DNA from 3 places in the Clostridium sp. CM027 genome. Region 1 is predicted to be linked to each of the others. Evidence: riboswitches for the same ligand, from Rfam matches in the RefSeq annotation. Region 1 holds a riboswitch; each other region holds the start of a gene.
What was found. Region 1 has a riboswitch for thiamine pyrophosphate ahead of KTC92_RS04475 (thiamine-binding protein). Riboswitches for the same ligand answer to the same signal wherever they lie in the genome.

Region 1 (5,108 bases):
ATCTTCCCAATTTTTAAGAAATTCTTTTGCGCAAACTTCACCAGAATTATATAACTCCATAATTTTTTTATTCCCAATATTAAAATCTGTGGTTTTAATATCAAGGGTATCGATTTTTACAGTACGCAAGAAATCCATTTCGCTTATATGAATATCATCTTGTGCTTCTAACATAGTCTCAATAATTGAGCTAGTAAAATTTAAGATATTTGTGATTTTATGTTCTCGTATTTCTTTGTTCCCTCCGAGTTTAAAACCGATGGTTGGCCAGAGAGGAACACCATTCACATCAAAAATCCAAACTGGATAATTGCTTAAAACACCACCATCAACAATGAGAGACTTTTTATTAGTCTTTATATTATATAAGTTTACAGGGTGAAAAAAATAGGGGATAGATATGCTCATTCTTATTGCCAAACTTACTTCAAGTTCATCAGGATTTATCCCGTATCCCGCAATATCCTCTGGTAGTATTAGCATCTTTCCACAGCTAATATCAGTTGCTATAATATGCAGTTTGTATTTTCTTTTATACTTATTATTATTTAAAAGAATACCCTTTTCTCCTGGAATAATCAAATCTCCAAAGGTTATTTTTTTCCTATTTGTAAGCTTAAGTTTATGCGATAGAACTTCGTCAATCCAATTTTTTATATAGTCACCTTTATAAATGCCTTTTTTAAAAAGTAGATTGTAAGCATCAGAGAATATAGGCATATTAAAATGACTTTTATCAGCAAATTTTGTGTAGTCTAGATTTAGCATTAATTTTTTTATCTCGTCAGCTGGGTAGCCTACCGCAACTAGTGCAGCTATAATAGATCCGGCAGAGTTTCCTGAAATATTTTTCCATTGATATCCATTATCCTCAAATGTTTTTAAGGCACCTACAAGACCGATGCCCTTAACTCCGCCACCTTCAAACACAATATCTGCAAATCTTCTATTGTTGTATATATTCATATATATCACCCCTTTATGAGTAATATATGAATAAAAATATCTTCATGTCATATATTTAAAAAATAATATTAGTTACACTTTTTTTTGTTAAAAGAATATAATATATTACAACCATTTTATAAAAGAGGCAATGTATGAAAAAGTTAGAAGAATTCACGCCTTGTCAATTAGCCACATTAGCAACAGTAATAGGGATTATAATTGCTGGAAAACTTAATGTTAATCAACAAAATGTAATAGGTAATTTTTTAACGGGTTTGGCGCAGAGTATTTTGATAATTGCAGCTCAGTCTCAAAATCTTGAATCGCAGGATGGCAATCAATCTGGAGATAATGGAAACAGTAATTCTAAGGGCGATAATAAGGATTTACAAAAACAAATAGATGAACTAAAGGAAAATATTAAAAAGTTTGAAGATAATATGGATTGTTAAGAAAAACGCACTGAATAAAAGATGCGTTTTTTATGGTTTGACATTATAAGAATTTTTAGGTAGTATATACGTGTAAAGTAATTTAATATTAAAAACTAGGGGAGTCAATATTTTTGTCTGAGAGGAAACAGTTAAGTTTCGACCCTTATAACCTGAATTGGATAATGCCAGCGGAGGGAAAATATAATTTGCATTTAGGTTAAAATAAGAATATATAAATGGTGCAAAGTTATTCGATTATAGAACCCTTCGCTTAAAAATGAGCAAAGGGTTTATTTTACTTTAACAATATTATAAGGGGGAATTGAAATGTCAGTTGTAAATGTGAGTCTTCAAGTTATACCAGTGGTTGCGGAAGAAAAAATTTACCCAGTAGTAGATAAGGTTATAGAATATATTCAATCTAGTGGAGTGAAATATGAGGTAGGACCAATGGAAACCACTATGGAAGGTGAAATGGATGAGCTTTTAGATATAGTAAAAAAGGCCCAGGAAATTTGTGTAGTTCATGGAGCAAGTAGGGTTGTTTCTATAGTGAAAATCGATTATAAAGCTGAAGGCGTGACTATGAATGAAAAAACATATAAGTATAGAAAATAAACTTATTCCTATAGTTTTTCAATTAATAATTCTTTTTATATGGCAGATAGCTGTAGACAAATGGAAGGTTCCGCAATACATATTGCCTTCGCCAAAAGATATTATTAGTACCTTGGTGAATATAGTTCCAAGCATTACTAAGCATATTTATGCGACTTTATATGAAGCCTTGATTGGATTCGCAATATCAATTTTGATTGCGTTAATTTTAGCCATCTTAATGGATAATGTGAAAATCATTAAAAAATGCATATATCCAATTTTAGTAGTATCTCAAACTGTTCCAATTATTGCGCTAGCACCACTTTTCATAATATGGTTTGGTTTTGGAATATTGCCTAAGATTATTGTAGTAGTGTTAGTGTGCTTTTTCCCTATAGTTGTTAGTTTGATTGATGGATTAGAATCAGTAGACGCGGATATGGTAAACCTTTTAAAGACTATGGGAGCTAGTAAGTTTCAAATTTTCACCATGGTGAAGCTGCCATCCTCTACTGTAAATTTTTTTTCGGGCCTTAGAATAGCAGCAACCTATAGTATTATGGGGGCAGTTATTGGAGAATGGCTTGGAGGAGATAAGGGGCTTGGGGTATATATGATTAGAGCTAAAAATTCATATGCACTTGATAAAGTTTTTGCAGTGATTATAATTATTGTAATATTAAGCATGGGACTATTTGGACTCTTGAATTTATTACAATATTTTTTTACTCCTTGGACTAGAAATAAAGCAGATAACAATGACTAAATTTAAATAGGACATATTATTTTATTTGGAGGTAAAATCATGCTAAAGAAAGTAATTTCATTATTATTAACAGTTTCAATGACTACGGTTTTATTTGTGGGTTGTGCTGCAAAAAAAGAAGATGTAAAGAAGGAAGAAACTTTAAAAAAGGTTACTGTTATTTTAGATTGGATACCAAACACTAATCATACTGGATTATATGTAGCGAAAGATAATGGATATTTTAAAGAAGAAGGACTTGACGTGGAAATTATTCAACCAGCGCAGGGAAGTACTGCAAGTTTAATTGCAGCGGGCAAAGGAGATTTTGGCGTAAGCTATCAAGAAGATGTAACTTATGCTAGAACTGCTAAAGATCCACTTCCAATAAAAGCTATAGCCACTATTATTCAGCATAATACTTCCGGGTTTGCATCGCCTAAGGAAAAAAATATTAAATCTCCTAAGGATTTTGAAGGAAAAACCTATGGCGGATGGGGGTCGCCTTCTGAAAATGCAATTTTAAAGGCGGTTATGGAAAAAGATAATGCGGATTTTTCAAAACTAAAGATGGTAGATGCAGGATCAGAGGATTTCTTTGCTGTAACTAAGAAAAATATTGATATTGAATGGGTATTTTATGGATGGACAGGAATAGAAGCGAAGCTTAAAAATATTCCTATTGACTATATTGATATTGGAAAATTAAATAAAGATTTAGATTATTATACTCCGGTAATTATAGCCAATGAGAACAAATTAAAAGCGGATCCTGAAATGGCAAAGAAATTTTTAAAAGCAGTTACAAAAGGATATGAATACAGCATGGAGAAACCTGAGGAAAGTGCTAAGGTTTTACTGAAAAATGCACCGGAGACAGATGAAGCTCTTGCCGTCGCAAGTCAAAAATATTTAAAGGATCAATATAAAGCTGAAGCTGAAAAATGGGGCGTAATGAAAGAATCGGTTTGGAATAATTACACCAAATTTCTTTTAGATAAAAAGCTTCTAGGAAAAGATATGAAGGCGAGTGAGGCATTTACTAATGAGTACTTACCGAACTAGTAATGAAAAATTAAGAGTAGAAAATATTAAAAAAACTTTTGGAAGTATGAATATAATAAAGGATGTTTCTTTTTATGCAAGAGAGAATGAGTTTATAAGTTTACTAGGACCAAGTGGCAGTGGTAAAAGTACAATTTTTAATATTATATCAGGCCTTTTGCGTAAAGATTCGGGTGAAATTATATTTGACGGAGAAAAATGCTGCGATACTTTTGAAAAAGTAAGTTATATGCATCAAAAGGACCTGCTACTTCCATGGAAAAACATTGTGGATAATACTACACTGTCTCTTATTATAAAAGGAAAATCTAAAAAAGAGGCAAGGGCTCAGGCGCTTAGTCATTTTAAAACATTTGGGCTTGAAGGCTTCGAATATAAATATCCTTTTCAACTTTCAGGAGGTATGAGGCAGAGAGCTGCATTGCTTAGAACATATATGTCATCATCTGATATTATGCTGTTAGATGAGCCTTTTGGTGCACTTGATGCAATTACTAGGGCAAAGATGCACTATTGGCTAATAGACGTAATTAAAGAGCTAAAAGTTACCATAATATTTATAACTCATGATATTGAAGAAGCAGTATTCTTATCTGATAGAATATATGTATTATCAGATAAACCGGCAACTATAAAAAAAGAAATAATCGTTGATTTACCTAAAAACAGAAATAAGGATATTGTTACATCAGAAAAATTCAATGAAATAAAGAAAATCATTTTACAGACATTATAAGGAAAACACCCAGCTTAAAAGCATTTAAGTTGGGTGTTTCATTTATATTGAGATTGAAAAATGTATGATAAATTTATAGTTGTGAGAAAATAGAACAATAAGCCACATGGAAATAAATAAAAAGTCAATATTGGAGGAAACAAAATGAAACAAGGAGCTATAGAAAGGAATTTTAAAAAAATAAAAAGTCAATTTGCTCAGATTGAAGAAATAGTAAAGCATACTAAGTCAAATGTACTATGGGAACATGAAGCTGCTGTAAGAAAGAAACTAAAGGAATTAAATGAGTTTAAGAAAGAAAATTTTAAAGACTATAAAAGGGTTCATGAAAATTATTCAGCATTACTTAAATATATATCAATAAGGCTTGTTGAGGACTATAACAAGAAAAATAATACAGATTTTAATTTTGAGAACATTTTAAAGGACAAGGGTGAAAGCTATTTAAAATCAGGAATTATAAGTGTGTTAATAACGGAGCATATTCCTGAGATTATATCTAGTGAGTTTGAACGCGTGTTTCCAACTAATCCTAAAAATGAATATGAGGGATCAAGAAAATTTAAAAGAAAATTTTATC
Region 2 (5,108 bases), 1.1 Mb from region 1:
TATGCTAAAAGCGTAGGGGTAGCGTCTCCTTATGAATTTACAATTGCGTTAGTAGAAAATGCTATAACTAATGGCGTTGAACTTAAGCTTGAAAATGAAGTAATATCTATAGAAAAATTAGAAGATAAGTTTATTGTACATACTAACAAGGAGGATATTAAAGCAAGATATATTATAAATGCTGCGGGTTTGCATAGTGATAATATATCTAACATGGTAGGGATCGATGATTTTAAAATAACACCAAAGAGAGGCCAATATATTTTAATGGGAAAAGATCAAGGGCACCTTGTGAATACTGTTATTTTTCAAGTGCCTACAGATAAAGGGAAAGGGATATTAGTAACTACCACATATCATGGCAATTTTATGATAGGACCTAATGCAGAAGAAGTGAGTAATGGAGATGATGTGTCAACTACCGCTGAAACTTTAAAAGATGTCATTATGGCGGCTAGAAAGTCCATACCTGATTTTAATGTGAGAGGCGCATTAACTACTTTTTCAGGGATAAGAGCTAGTAGCAGTACGGGGGATTTTATCATTGAGGAAAGCAGAGTTAAAAGATTTATTAATGTGGCTGGGATAGATTCTCCGGGGCTTACATCATCGCCAGCAATTGCTGAGATGGTGGTAGAAATACTTAAGAATTCAGGAATGAATCTTGTGAAGAATAATAATTTTAATCCTTATAGAAAAGGAATAATAGTAAAAAAAGATAATAGTTTTGATGGAGAAGTTAATCATGAAGATAAATCAAAAAATATTATATGCAGATGTGAGCAGGTTACAGAGGCAGAGATTATAGATGCGCTTCATAGAAATATACCAATTAACTCTATAGATGCGATTAAAAGACGTACAAGAGCAGGAATGGGAACTTGCCAAGGGAATTTTTGTAAACCTAGAGTTAAGGCTATTATAGCAAGAGAACTGAATATTTGCGAAGATAAAGTGAACGTGCGAGGCAAAAGTGATTCTAAACCGCCTGTTAGAGCGGAAATAAATTTGATTAGGAAATTTGAATCTTAGCAAAGGATGATAAAGTAACAAACTACAACCTTAAATATTATTATTTACAATTATCAATTGATATGCTAAAATTATTTATTATATCAAGACTCTGATTCTATTTATGATGATTTATGGAGGAGCTCAATGACAAAAGGACAAATTGAAGCGAAATTAAGCGAAGCAATTAGTAAATTTGAGATTGAACACATGGGTAGAGGCCCAGAAAAAATTCGGACAATCATATTTCAAGATTTAATTATAGTAAGACTTAAAGGATTTTTAAGTAAATCAGAAAAAAGCTTGGCTCAAAGCAAGGAAGGCGTCGATTTAATTAAAAGACTGAATATTGCTTTGTTTGAGAATGCAAGAGAAAATTTGGAAGAAACTATAAAATCTATAATTGATGTTAATATAGTAAGTACTTATTCTGATGTGAGTACCAAAACAGGTGAAAAAATTATAGCTATAATTGTAGACCAAGATATTGAAGAACGATTAATAAAATAATCATGGAAGACGCACTGAAGGGTCAATGACCAGTCAAGGGGTAAGCCAATAACTATAACTCTGAGTGAGGAGTTTTTGTTATTGGCTTTTTTATTGATTTTAATTTTAAAGGAGTATTATAAAAAACGAAGGGGATGATAATATGAAATTTAAGCAAAGGTGGATATATGTGATTTTGGGAATTATAATTATGATGTGCTTAGGCACTGTATACTCATGGAGTGTTTTTAGGATTCCAATTGAAAAGGCTTTTAATATAGGATCTACTCAAAGTGGCTTTCCTTACATGGTTTCTTTAGCAGCTTATTCATTTTTTATGTTTATAACTGGAAAATATTTAGAGAAATACAGTCCAAGAATGGTTATTTCTATGGGTGCACTTCTTGTAGCATTAGGATGGATATTATCTGCATATGCACCAAATATATATATTTTAACTATAACATATGGGGTAATAATTGGCGCTGGCGTAGGCATAGCATATGGAGCTCCGATGACGGTAGTAGCAAAATGGTTTCCAGAAAAAAAAGGCTTAGTAGTAGGCATTGTATTAATAGGATTTGGGTTGTCACCACTTATAACAGCTCCACTTGCAAGAAATTTAATAGAAAGTTATGGAATAACAAAAGCTTTCCTAATATTAGGTGTATCTTTTGGGGTAATAATACCTTTGCTTTCGTATCCATTTAGATATCCGTCTGATGTGGAAAGTAAAAGTCTTGAAACAACTGCAAGCACAAAAATTCATATGAATGGTACGAATACTGCTAAAATGATTAAATCAAAAAACTTTAAAGGGTTATATGTAAATTTTATGATTGGATCAATGATTGGACTAATGTTAATTGGAATGACAAGTAACGTTGGTGTAGAACTCATTAAGCTATCCCCAAAAACAGTAGCTTTATTAATGATCGTATTTGCAGTTTTTAATGGAATAGGTAGACCTATATTTGGCTTGATTACGGATAAGTACTCGTCTAAAACCGCCATGCTAATTTCTTACGCACTAATTATTATCGCAGCATTATTAATGCTAGTGGCAAATGAAGGCAGTTTAGTATTATTTAGTATAGCGTTTTCGATATTTTGGTTTAATCTTGGAGGATGGTTAGCTATAGCGCCTACTTCAACTCTTGATATGTATGGAACGAAACATTATAGTGAGAATTATGGTGTTGTGTTTACGGCATATGGTATAGGAGCCATTATCGGGGTGTTGGCTTCTGGACTTCTAATGGATATCCTTGCGAATTATAATTATATTTTTTATTTTATAATTGGTTTATGTATTATGGGTATTCTTTCATCTAAAAGAATGATTAAAACGTAATCTAACAGAATTGCCCATTTTAGTGGGCTAGAGTTAAGAGATGATTGATAGTAATTTCTAAGTTATTATATTTAATGCTACGTAATATTAATATTACGTAGCATTAAATATAATACAGTAAACTTCATGATGAACAGAATAATGTATTAGTATAACTTTTGGTTGAAGAAAAACGTGAAGTAGGTAGTAGATATATTTCGAGTTAATTTAGAGCTTTGGTTATAGCTAACTTTGATAATCGTTTTAAAGGTAGAAGCCCAATAATTACACAGGTAATAATGGTTTCCACACTTAGGTATGAACCGTTATATAAAAGGGAGTATAAATAAACAGAGGTTCCTTTTGGAGCATAGCTTCCGAAGAACACTACTCCAGAAATAAAATGGCATGTAAATCTAGCTAGCATTGCTACGACTACGCCAATAAGTATGACCTTAGTATTACGTGATCTAAAGTAACCAACTATTCCAATGGCCATAAAAGGAAGCGGATAATCAAATAGTACTTGCACTGGATGGAGTGCGAAGGGTGCTACTAAAAAATTAATAATTCCAAATAAAAAACCTGTTAAAAACCCAACTTCAGGACCATAAAATAAGGATATAAGTATGATTGGAACCATGCTCCCAGCAGTAATGCTACCACCTTGTGGTAATTTTATAATTGTAATAAACTGCAATACAGTAGATAATGCAAGAGATATACCAACTAAAGTTATCATCTGCGTAGTAAATTTAATTTTCCTAACTTTCAAAACTGCATAGATTAATAACAAAACTCCTAATAGTGCAAAAAGAGCAATGGGGGTTTTTGTAATTTCAGCGATTCTTTCGGTAAAAGTCATTTTTATAGCCTCCATGTATTGTGCTACAGAAGTATTATGGCAAAAACAAAAAAACTATATTCAAAAAAGGAATATAGTTAATATACTTATACATCATAACCGCTTTCCTCCGCTGGTATTATCCAGATCAGGTATAAGGGTCAATGAATTAAATATTCATATCTCAGCCATTAGGCACCCCTAGCACATATATTATTATTATAATTTAATTATATAGAAGTATATTATATTTTACAACCTGTTTTAGATATTTATGAATTAAAAGAAAATAATAAAATAAAGAAAATACCGGAAAAGATTGATTTTATAATCTGGATGGTATAAAGTTAATAAATGTAAGGTGATCAATTTAGCATTAGGGTTACAAAATACTCAGGGAATTTATTATTAAGGGGTTTTGTATTAGATGATGAAGATTAAAAAATAATATGTGTTTCCGAAAAAATACATACAAGGAGGTTATTATGAGAAAAAAAATAATTTTAATATTTACACTCGTTATTTTAATGTCTCTTTCGGGGTGTTCAAGATCGAAGACTGCTACAATAAAAAAAACTGCCCCAGTTAAACCAGCAACTGCAGTTGAACCCGTTAAACCGGCTGAACCCGCTCAAACCTCTTCGATACCCGCTTTTGACAAGACTGCTGTTATGAAGGCTTCAGGAAAGAGTGTTCCAGTTTTAATGTACCATTCAATTGACTACGAAAAAGATAATCCTATTCGTCTTCCTGTTAAAAGATTTGAGGAGCAACTAAAATATTTAAAAGATAATGGTTATTATACTATTACACTTACAAATTTATATGAATATCTTATTAAGGATATACCAATACCTGAAAAATCCATAGTTCTTACTTTTGATGATGGTTATGAAGATAATTATACGGATATGTTCCCTGTTTTGAAAAAGTATAATTTTAAAGCAACAATTTTTGTTATTACTGGTAGTATTGATAAAAGTCCTAACTATATGACTTCGAAACAGCTTGTGGAAATGGAAAAATATGGAGTGGAAATAGGGAGTCATACCGTAAAGCATGAAAATTTAAAAGAGATGCCTAAGGATAAGCAACTAGAAACTTTAGTTAAATCTAAAAAAGATTTGGAAAAAATATTAAATAAACAAATAAAATTCTTTTCCTACCCTTATGGTGGATACAGCAAAACTTCAATTGAGGCTGTACGAGAAGCAGGGTATACAATGGCTTTTAGTACTGACGGCAGATGGTCTTCCAAAGAGGATGGTATACTTTCCTTACATAGGGTATATATAAGTTCATTCCATGACATGGAAGAATTTAAGAAACGTATTTCTAATACAGATTAAATTTTAATAAAGTTCAATATTTAGAGTTGGGTCCCTAAGTTACTAGGGGCCCAACTTTTATATGTATTATTCTAGGTACACC
Region 3 (5,108 bases), 750 kb from region 1:
CTGATGGAATAAGTATTGATATATCACAAAAAATACTTGGAGATACAATTACAATAAAGGACTTTGATTTAAATAATCAAATAAAAGTTACTGATGATGAAAATCAAATTTACGCAGCTATAGCACAAATGAAAGAAGAAGTGACTGAAGAAGTTACAGCTGAAGCAGTTGTTGCTGAAACTGAAGCTAAATAATAAAATAGTAATTATATAATAATAAAAGGATGAACATGAAAAGTTCATCCTTTTATCTATTATGGATAAAATTTAAAATGTTTTGATGATGAGGTAAGAAAAAGAATATAAGCAAATAGATACTTATTATTGTGAGTAAAATTAGGAGGCTAAAGAATGGCAAATATATTGAGATATTCAAAAAAACAATTAGATAGAACATTAAAAGATTTCGGAAAGAGAGAAAATATAGGTTCTAATGACATATCCGAGTGGATAAGACTAATAAACGATTTTATATATGAATTTGAACTAAAGTCTGAAGTTAATGAAGTAGATAAACTTTCTATAACAACTAGCAAAGAAGAACAAGTGGTAATTGAAAAAATGATGTATGCACTAGAAGGTACAAAAACTTCTTTGAATTACATTTTTGATGGTAATATTACTTATATAGAAGAATAGGTTATTATAACAATAAAATAAATATTAAAGGAAGCCATTTAATTAAATGGCTTCCTTTAAAAAGTATCATATCATCGAAAAATTATTAAATGGAATCTAAAGAACATATAAATAAAAGTTTATTTTGAACTAGTACCTTTATTTGCATAGGATTGATTATTTAGCTTTTTTGTCTCTTCTAAAGCAGCATCACTATTGCTACTACTCATATTAGACATACCAGCACTTGATTGACTATTTAATTGTTTTGTTTCTGCTAAAGTAGAGTCACTAGTGCTGCTAGACATATTTGACATAGCAGAATTTGAAACACCACTAGTACCTTTATTTGAAGCTGATTCATTATTTAATTGAATTGTTTCTTGTAGAGTGGAAGCACTAGTGCTACTAGACATACCAGCATTTGAGTAAGAGCTTGAACCTCCATTAGCTGCTGATTGTTTATTTAATTCTTTTGTTTCTTCTAAATTGTTATTCATAAGTATCTCTCCCTTCTAATATAAAAATTACACTAATCAAGTACAGTATATAGTTTACCCATTTTATCTTAAAATATAGATGAAAATATTGAGAATTTTTACTTGAAATTTTAAGATTGTAAAAATTTTAAGATCTTATTATATATCGTAGCAGCGGCGATGTGATATTTAAAAAATAAATCTAAATTGTGAAGTTTATAAGTTATATTGCAATAAATATAATAATCAGTTATACTAAATATAATGATATATTAACGTATTTTTTTCTTTATCAATGTGTAAACGATTCAATAAGACTAATTTCAAAAAGGAGTTTTGCTAAAATGGCTAAATATATAATGGCACTTGATCAAGGTACAACCAGTTCAAGGTGTATACTATTCAATGAAAAGGGACTTATTGTAACGTCCGCTCAAAAAGAATTTACTCAGATTTTCCCAAAAGGAGGGTGGGTAGAACATGACCCAATGGAGATATGGTCAAGTCAAATTAGCGTTGCAACAGAAGCGATGGCTGAAGTTAATGCTACGGCGTCTGATATAGCAGCAATAGGTATTACAAATCAAAGAGAAACTACTGTAGTTTGGGATAGACGAACGGGAGTTCCGGTATACAATGCAATTGTATGGCAATGTAGAAGAACTGCAGAGACTTGTGATGAATTAACACAAAAAGGATTTGATAAAATTGTTAGAGCTAAAACGGGATTGATTTTAGACGCTTATTTTTCTGGAACAAAAATAAAATGGATATTGGACAATGTAGAAGGCGCTAGAGCAGAAGCTGAAGCAGGAAATTTATTGTTTGGCAATATAGATACTTGGTTAATTTGGAATTTAACAAAAGGAAAAACATATGTAACAGACTATTCTAATGCTTCAAGAACAATGCTATTTAATATTCATGAACTTACATGGGATGACGAAATTTTAGAAACATTGAACATACCAAAATCAATGCTCCCAGAAGTAAAACCTTCAAGTTGTGTATATGGCAACACCGATATTTCATTGTTTGGAGGGGAAATTCCAATTGCTGGAGCGGCTGGAGACCAACAAGCGGCATTATTTGGACAAACTTGCTATTCACCAGGAACAGCTAAAAACACATATGGGACAGGCTGCTTCATGCTTATGAATACAGGAGACAAAGCAATTCAATCTAAACAGGGATTACTTACAACGATTGCTTGGGGAATAGATGGAAAAGTAGAGTATGCTCTTGAGGGTAGTGTATTTATAGCTGGAGCAGCTATACAATGGTTAAGAGATGAGCTACGCATGATTGACAATGCTGCTGATTGCGAAGAATATGCTAATGCGGTAGAAGATACAAATGGAGTATATGTAGTTCCGGCTTTTGTTGGACTTGGAGCACCGTATTGGGATCCTTATGCAAGAGGAACAATTGTAGGTCTTACAAGAGGAGCAAAGAAAGAACATTTAATAAGAGCAACTCTCGAAGCGCTTGCTTACCAAACACATGATGTTTTAAAAGCAATGCAAGAAGATTCTGGAATTATACTTACAGAACTTAAAGTAGATGGAGGAGCTTGCAATAACAATTTCTTAATGCAGTTTCAATCTGATATTTTAAACGTTCAAGTAGACAGACCAGAGGTTACTGAAACTACAGCACTCGGTGCGGCTTATCTTGCAGGGCTAGCAGTAGGATATTGGAAGAGCAAAGATGAAGTAGCAAAGCATTGGGCAATATCAAGAAGTTTCAAACCTAGTATGACAGAAGAAAAAAGAAAAGAATTACTTCATGGATGGCATATAGCTGTTAAAAGATCAGGCATAAAACTTGAATAGTAGTAACGAAATATTAATTGTTAATAATAATTTGTTATGCTATTATTAACATATGAAATATAAAAGAATAACCTAACACAGGGGAGTTGGATAGGCCAACTGAGAGAAAGAACTTTAATTCTTTGACCCTATAACCTGATCTGGATAATGCCAGCGTAGGAAGTTGTTTATTGGTGTATTATATATGTATATATTTTTATATATCAAGATAATTTAAACACGAATCCTATGGGTTTGTGTTTTTTGTTTTATAAATAAAATGGATGAATAGTGCCGCAGGTGATGATTTAACATTTAAAAAACAATTATTTTAGGAGGGAATTGATATGAAAAAAGTTTTAACTATAGCAGGTTCTGACAGCTCAGGAGGAGCAGGTGTACAGGCAGATTTAAAAAGCTTAAGTGCGAGTGGCGTATACGGGATGAGTGTAATTACAGCGATAACAGCACAAAATACTATGGGGGTTTTTGCAGTGCAAGACTTGGGCGAAGAAATCATCAAGGCACAAATTGATGCTATTTTTACAGACATAGTTGTAGATGCGGTTAAAATTGGTATGGTTTCTGTGATCTCAACTATTGATGTGATAAGTGAGAAATTAAAACAATACAAGCCTAAAAACGTAGTACTCGATCCCGTAATGATCTCAAAAAGCGGTTATTCACTGTTAAAGCCAGAGTCAAAAACGGCTTTGGTTAAAAAATTAATTCCACTAGCGTCAATTATTACACCTAATGTCCCTGAGGCTGAAGAAATTTTAAAAGAAGTAAATTCAGATATTACGAGCATTGAAACAGTAGTAGATATGGAAAGTGCAGCAAAAGAAATGTACAAGCTAGGATGCAAAAATGTGCTTTTAAAGGGAGGACATATGCAGGGGGAAGCCGTAGATGTGTTTTATGATGGAAGTGAAATTACACATTTTACGTCTGAGAGAATAAATACAAAAAATACTCATGGAACTGGATGTACTTTGTCTTCAGCCATAGCTGCAAATTTGGCGCTTGGCTATAGCATGAAGGATTCAATAAAAAATTCAAAGCAGTATATAACAACTGCTATAAAGCATTCTTTAGATATTGGGCATGGGGTGGGACCTACAAATCATTTCTACGAATTATATAAAAAAGCAGGGATGGCAAATGATTAAGGATAGTGAAAAACTGGATTTTTAGCAGCGAGTTCTGTAAACTTAATAACACAAAGTTTAAGGGGAGTAAATAATGTATTAGTATGTATCATATTTATAGCAGTAGATATTACTTTATAAAACGTTATTTATTACTTGGAGCTACAATGCCCGTTATGATTATTACAGGATTTATATAAACAATAATTTGGAGGATGATGTCAAAATGGAAATTAATAAGAAAATAATTAAATTACTAAACAATTTAAGAGAAAAAACCCCATTGGTGCACCAAATAACAAATTATGTTACCGTTAATGATTGTGCCAATATTACACTAGCAATAGGTGGGTCACCGGTTATGGCGGAGGATATTCATGAAGTTCGCGAGATGGTATCACTTGCATCTTCACTTGTTATAAATATAGGAACATTAAATAGTGTAATTATAGAGGCTATGATTGAGGCAGGAAAGATGGCAAATGAATTAAACATACCTGTTATCTTAGATCCTGTCGGAGTAGGTGCAACAACTTATAGAACAGAAACTTGCAAAAGAATTATAAATGAAGTGAAATTAGCAGTTATTAGAGGGAATTTATCTGAAATAAAAACAATTTATGGTATTAAAACTATAACAAGAGGTGTAGATGCTAGTGAGAGTTTTTCTGTAGATAGTAATGAATTTACAAGAGAGAAAGAAATGGCAAGGAATTTTGCTGTTAAATTTAATACGGTAGTAGTTATAACAGGTGCTGTAGACATTATATCAGATGGTAAGACTCTTTACACCGCATCTAACGGTCATAAAATAATGTCTAGGGTTACAGGTACAGGATGTATGTGTACTTCCGTTATTGGTTGTTATTTAGGCGCTGGAGATAATAATTTAATAGCAGCACTCGCAGGAATTGTTTCAATGGGTATTGCAGGAGAAACAGCTTATGAAAGCTTAGATAAAAATAGCGAAGGATCAGGAACATTTAAAGTGAAAATGCTAGATGCTATTTACAGTTTATCTGAAGCTCTAATAATGGAAAGGAGTAA

Region 2: linked by a shared signal. The riboswitch ahead of thiT (energy-coupled thiamine transporter ThiT) and the one ahead of KTC92_RS04475 (thiamine-binding protein) in region 1 are both predicted to bind thiamine pyrophosphate.
Region 3: linked by a shared signal. The riboswitch ahead of thiD (bifunctional hydroxymethylpyrimidine kinase/phosphomethylpyrimidine kinase) and the one ahead of KTC92_RS04475 (thiamine-binding protein) in region 1 are both predicted to bind thiamine pyrophosphate.

The regions. Positions count from the first base shown of each region.
Region 1 is NZ_CP077725.1:904,866-909,973, reverse strand. It holds gene KTC92_RS04485 (patatin-like phospholipase family protein) at 1-966, opposite strand, end outside; gene KTC92_RS04480 (hypothetical protein) at 1,101-1,400, shown strand; TPP riboswitch at 1,488-1,597, shown strand; gene KTC92_RS04475 (thiamine-binding protein) at 1,710-2,000, shown strand; gene KTC92_RS04470 (ABC transporter permease) at 1,972-2,748, shown strand; gene KTC92_RS04465 (ABC transporter substrate-binding protein) at 2,785-3,792, shown strand; gene KTC92_RS04460 (ABC transporter ATP-binding protein) at 3,773-4,528, shown strand; gene KTC92_RS04455 (DEAD/DEAH box helicase) at 4,673-5,108, shown strand, end outside.
Region 2 is NZ_CP077725.1:2,004,224-2,009,331, reverse strand. It holds gene KTC92_RS09480 (NAD(P)/FAD-dependent oxidoreductase) at 1-1,032, shown strand, start outside; gene KTC92_RS09475 (DUF2294 domain-containing protein) at 1,159-1,521, shown strand; gene KTC92_RS09470 (OFA family MFS transporter) at 1,664-2,854, shown strand; gene thiT (energy-coupled thiamine transporter ThiT) at 3,057-3,698, opposite strand; TPP riboswitch at 3,786-3,890, opposite strand; gene KTC92_RS09460 (polysaccharide deacetylase family protein) at 4,163-5,026, shown strand; gene metA (homoserine O-succinyltransferase) at 5,093-5,108, opposite strand, start outside.
Region 3 is NZ_CP077725.1:1,656,587-1,661,694, reverse strand. It holds gene KTC92_RS07955 (50S ribosomal protein L25) at 1-194, shown strand, start outside; gene KTC92_RS07950 (hypothetical protein) at 351-638, shown strand; gene KTC92_RS07945 (hypothetical protein) at 758-1,117, opposite strand; gene glpK (glycerol kinase GlpK) at 1,441-2,931, shown strand; TPP riboswitch at 3,001-3,111, shown strand; gene thiD (bifunctional hydroxymethylpyrimidine kinase/phosphomethylpyrimidine kinase) at 3,258-4,082, shown strand; gene thiM (hydroxyethylthiazole kinase) at 4,288-5,108, shown strand, end outside.